2 regions of the Streptomyces sp. WMMB303 genome follow, and region 1 is predicted to be linked to the other one. Evidence: riboswitches for the same ligand, from Rfam matches in the RefSeq annotation. Region 1 holds a riboswitch; the other holds the start of a gene.
What was found. Region 1 has a riboswitch for glycine ahead of gcvP (aminomethyl-transferring glycine dehydrogenase). Riboswitches for the same ligand answer to the same signal wherever they lie in the genome.
Positions count from the first base shown of each region.

Region 2: another riboswitch for glycine. It lies ahead of gcvT (glycine cleavage system aminomethyltransferase GcvT); the one in region 1 lies ahead of gcvP (aminomethyl-transferring glycine dehydrogenase).

Region 1 is NZ_JARKIN010000001.1:536,328-538,711, reverse strand. Features, by position in the region: gene P2424_RS02555 (DNA polymerase IV) at 1-232, shown strand, start outside; gene P2424_RS02550 (PRC-barrel domain-containing protein) at 148-525, opposite strand; glycine riboswitch at 661-758, shown strand; gene gcvP (aminomethyl-transferring glycine dehydrogenase) at 943-2,384, shown strand, end outside.
Region 2 is NZ_JARKIN010000001.1:5,360,703-5,363,086, forward strand. Features, by position in the region: partial or broken gene P2424_RS23495 (AAA family ATPase) at 135-770, opposite strand; glycine riboswitch at 923-1,034, shown strand; gene gcvT (glycine cleavage system aminomethyltransferase GcvT) at 1,217-2,344, shown strand.

The DNA.
Region 1 (2,384 bases):
GGGCAGCGGCGTCGGGAAGGTCACCGTCCGGTTCGAGGAGCCGGACTCGGCACCCGGCCGGGTGCGTACCTTCTCCGTGGACGATCCGCAACTGGAGACCGCCGATCCGGTCATGCTGGGCGCGGGGATCGCCGGCCTCGCCGCGGATCAGTCCCCGGCGCCGGCTATCCGTCCGAAGTCCCGGTCCGGGGGCGGCGACGACTCTCCGCCGACGGGCACATCGAGCCCGTAGTGGTGGTAGAGCTCCAGCTCCTGCTGCGGGGAGAGGTGGCGGCCGACGCCGAAATCGGGGGCGCTCTTGATCAGAGCCCGCTCGAACGGGACGCGCAGTCCCCTCTCGTCCAGGTCGGAGGGCTCCAGGGGGACGAAGGCGTCACGGCTGAAGAGGCCCGTGCGCAGGGCGGCCCACTCCGGGTCACCTGTGGCGTCGTCGAGGTACACCTCGTCCACGGTGCCGATCTTGGCTCCTGCACGGTCGAACGCCTTGCGGCCGATCAGGCTTCGCGGATCTGTTCCGGTCTGCACGGGGCTCCTCCACCAGGGTCGCGACACACTGTTTCTACGCGTACTCACCACGAAACGGCACTTTTCGACTATTGGCCACTCGGGCGCACGCCGGGTTACCACGCGAGGGGGCGCTGATACTCTCGAGGTGGCTGTCGACCCCGTGCGGGAGAGTCCTCCGGTGCAGTTTCCGGAGGCGCCGAAGGAGCAACTCCTCCCCGGAATCTCTCAGGCTCACGTACCGTGCGGACGAGGTCACTCTGGAAAGCAGGGCGGGCCCGGACCAGCACACCGAAGCCCTCCCTCACCGACGGTGTAAGCCGAGCGTCCGGCACGTGGCTCGGTGAAACTCTCAGGTCAGATGACAGAGGGGGAGGCCGTCCGGGCACCCGTGAAAGGTGCCCCTCGCAGGTCGCACAGACCAGGAGGCCCCCGCAGATGACTTCCCCTCGCACCCCGCTCTCGGCGCTGGAGAGCGGCATCCCCTTCGAGAGTCGCCACATCGGACCCGATGCCGGTGCCCAGGCCAAGATGCTCGCCCAGGTCGGTTACGGGTCGCTCGACGAGCTGACCGGCGCGGCCGTGCCGGAGGTGATCCGCAGCACCGAGCGGCTGAAGCTCCCCGACGCGCGGAGCGAGGCCGACGTGCTGGCCGAGCTGCACACCCTCGCGCGGCGCAACCAGGTCCTGCATTCCATGATCGGCCTGGGCTACTACGGCACTTTCACGCCGCCGGTGATCCTGCGCAACGTCATGGAGAACCCCGCCTGGTACACGGCCTATACCCCCTATCAGCCGGAGATCTCGCAGGGCCGGCTGGAGGCGCTGCTCAACTTCCAGACCGTCGTCTCGGATCTGACCGGGCTGCCCACCGCCGGTGCCTCGCTGCTGGACGAGCCCACGGCCGCCGCCGAGGCGATGGCCCTCTCACGCCGGGTCGGCAAGGCCGGCAAGCGGGGCGGCGGCGTGTTCCTGGTCGACGCCGACTGCCTGCCGCAGACCGTGGCGGTGCTGCGCACCCGCGCCGAGCCGACCGGTGTGGAGATCGTGGTCGCCGACCTGGACGAGGGCATCCCCGCGGACCTCACGGAGCGGGGGATCTTCGGGGTGCTGCTCCAGTACCCGGGCGCCTCCGGAGCGATACGCGACCAGCGCCGCACTGTCGAGCAGGCGCACGAACTCGGTGCGGTCGTCACCGTCGCCGCGGACCTGCTGGCGCTGACGCTGCTGACCTCTCCCGGCGAGCTGGGCGCGGACATCGCCGTCGGCTCCAGCCAGCGGTTCGGGGTTCCGATGGGCTTCGGCGGACCGCACGCGGGCTACATGTCCGTCCGCGAGCAGTTCGCCCGCAGCCTGCCCGGGCGGCTCGTCGGGGTCTCCAAGGACGTGGACGGCGAGCAGGCGTACCGCCTCGCCCTGCAGACCCGTGAACAGCACATCCGGCGGGAGAAGGCCACCAGCAACATCTGCACCGCGCAGGTCCTGCTCGCGGTGATGGCCGGCATGTACGCCGCGTACCACGGGCCGGACGGGCTGGCCGGGATCGCCCGTCGCACCCACCGGTACGCGGCGCTGCTCGCGGCCGGACTGCGGGGTGGCGGGGTCGAGATCGTCCACGACAGCTTCTTCGACACCGTCACCGCGCGCGTCCCGGGCCAGGCCGCCCGGATCACCGAGCGGGCCCGCGTGGCGGGCGTCAACCTGCGGCTGGTGGACGCCGACCATGTCGGCATCGCCTGCGACGAGACCACGGGCCGGGACCAGCTCACCACCGTGTGGCAGGCGTTCGGTGTCGCGGCTGCGCCGACCGACCTCGACGAGCTGGACGCGGCCACCGACGATGCGCTGCCGGCCGACCTGCTGCGCACCGACGAGTACCT
Region 2 (2,384 bases), 4.8 Mb from region 1:
GCGCCCCTCGCGGGTGCCGGGGCCGCGGGCGTCCGCTCGGCTCCCGGTGCCGGCACGGAGGGCGGCGCGGTCGGCCTCGGACCCGACCCCGGCCACGGGGAGAGCGCCATCGGTACCGCCGTCGGCAGCGGCTCGAAGAGCACGGACCGCACGCCCCGGGCCGCCTCCCGGTCCAGCAGCACCGAGGAGACGCAGCCGCGCGGCAGCCGTCCGGCCTCGGCGGCGGCCCGCAGCGCTCCGACGGCACGCAGATGCCGCCGGAAGGCGTACCCGGTCACCCGTCTGCCCCGCACGGTCTGCCCGGCCAGCGCGTCCCCGGCGGGGACGTCGAGCAGCAGCAGATGGAGCGAGCGCCCGCGCCGTACCGCGTCCCGTGCCAGCCAGCGGCGGACCCAGCTCTGCGTGCCGCAGTCGTGCACCACGACGGCCGCACCCGAGCCCAGCGCCGAGCGCAGCGCCGCGTAGTGCGCGATCCGCACCAGGGGCCGGTAGGCGCCGTACGGCAGCCAGTGCGGCATCCGCGCCTCCCAGCGCTCGCGGGCGTCCTGCGAGTCGATGCGCACCACGTCGGGCCGGGCCGGGACCGCGCGCCGCATCAGGGTGGACTTGCCGCCGCCCGGCAGCCCGGAGACCACCACCACGTCCCCCGCCGGATAGCGCAGCGTCCACGGCCCGGCGCTGCGGCGCAGATCGTGGCGGACCTGGGCACGGGCTGCGGGGCCCGCTCGCGCGCCCCTCGGTACGGCTCCTGCACGGCACGGGCTGCCCACTGGATCTCCCTCCCCTGGCGGCTGTTCGGCCGCCGCCCCAAGTATGTAAAGAAGGAGTAATGCGGTTCAAGGCGAACAGCTGCTCCGCGGGGGCAGCCACAGCCCGCCCACCCGTGCCATGATGTGCGCATCCAAACTGCATACCGGCCGTTCGAACCCGCGCGGGAGAGTCCCCGGCATGCGTGTGCAGTACGCGCAGGCCAGGGCGCCGAAGGAGCAAGATCCTCCCTTGAATCTCTCAGGCCCCGTTACCGCGCAGGCTAGGCAGATCTGAAAAGCGGACCGTCGCGCTCCCGCCCGGCGCGGACCGGCGGTCCCACCCAAGGTGCAAGCCGGGCTCCAGCCGTTCGGGAGCTGTCGGCGAACCTCTCAGGTTCCGATGACAGATGGGGAGGACATCCACGTCATATCCCCTATGGGGACCCATCGGGACTCTGGGAGCCTGCATGACTGAGCCACCGGCCATCCGCAAGACCGCGCTGGACGCCACGCACCGCGCGCTGGGCGCCACCATGACCGACTTCGCGGGCTGGGACATGCCGCTGCGCTACGGCAGCGAGCGCGAGGAGCATCTGGCCGTGCGCTCGACCGCCGGCCTCTTCGACCTCTCGCACATGGGCGAGATCACCCTGACCGGGCCGCAGGCCGCCGAGCTGCTGGACCACGCGCTGGTCGGCAATCTGTCCAAGCTGGCGGTCGGCCGCGCCCGCTACACCATGATCTGCGACGAGGACGGCGGCATCCTCGACGATCTGATCGTCTACCGGCTGGACGACCAGGAGTACCTGGTCGTGGCCAACGCCGCCAACGCGCAGACGGTGCTGGACGCGCTGATCGCGCGGCAGGACGGCTTCGGTGCCGAGGTGCGGGACGACCGTGACGGCTACGCGCTCATCGCGGTGCAGGGCCCCGCGGCCGCGGGCATCCTCAAGCAGCTGACCGGCTTCGACGTGGACGGACTGCGCTACTACGCCGGTGAGCGCGACATGGTCGCCGGCAAGTCGGCGCTGATCGCCCGCACGGGATACACCGGCGAGGACGGCTTCGAACTGTTCGTCTCGCCCGACGACGCCGTCGCGGTCTGGGAGGCGCTGACCGAGGCGGGCCGGGAGGCCGGGCTGACCCCCTGCGGGCTGAGCTGCCGCGACACGCTCCGCCTGGAGGCCGGCATGCCGCTGTACGGGCACGAGCTGTCCACCGCGCTGACTCCGTTCGACGCGGGGCTGGGCCGGATCGTCAAGTTCGAGAAGACCTCGAACGAGGGACGCTTCGTGGGCCGGGACGCGCTGGCGGCGGCCGCCGAGAAGGCCGCGACCGCGCCGCCGCGCAAGCTGGTCGGGCTGGTGTCCGAGGGGCGCCGGGTGCCGCGCGCCGGTTACCCGGTGGTCGCCGACGGCGCGGTTGTGGGCGAAGTCACCTCCGGGGCGCCGTCGCCGACGCTGGGCAAGCCGATCGCCATGGCGTACGTGGACGCGGCACACGCCGAGCCCGGCACGGAGGGGGTCGCGGTCGACATCCGGGGCTCCCACGAGCCGTACGAGGTCGTGGCGCTGCCCTTCTACAAGCGGGCCTGAGCACCCGCCGTCGCCGAAGAGCGCTCCGCACCCCCGTCCC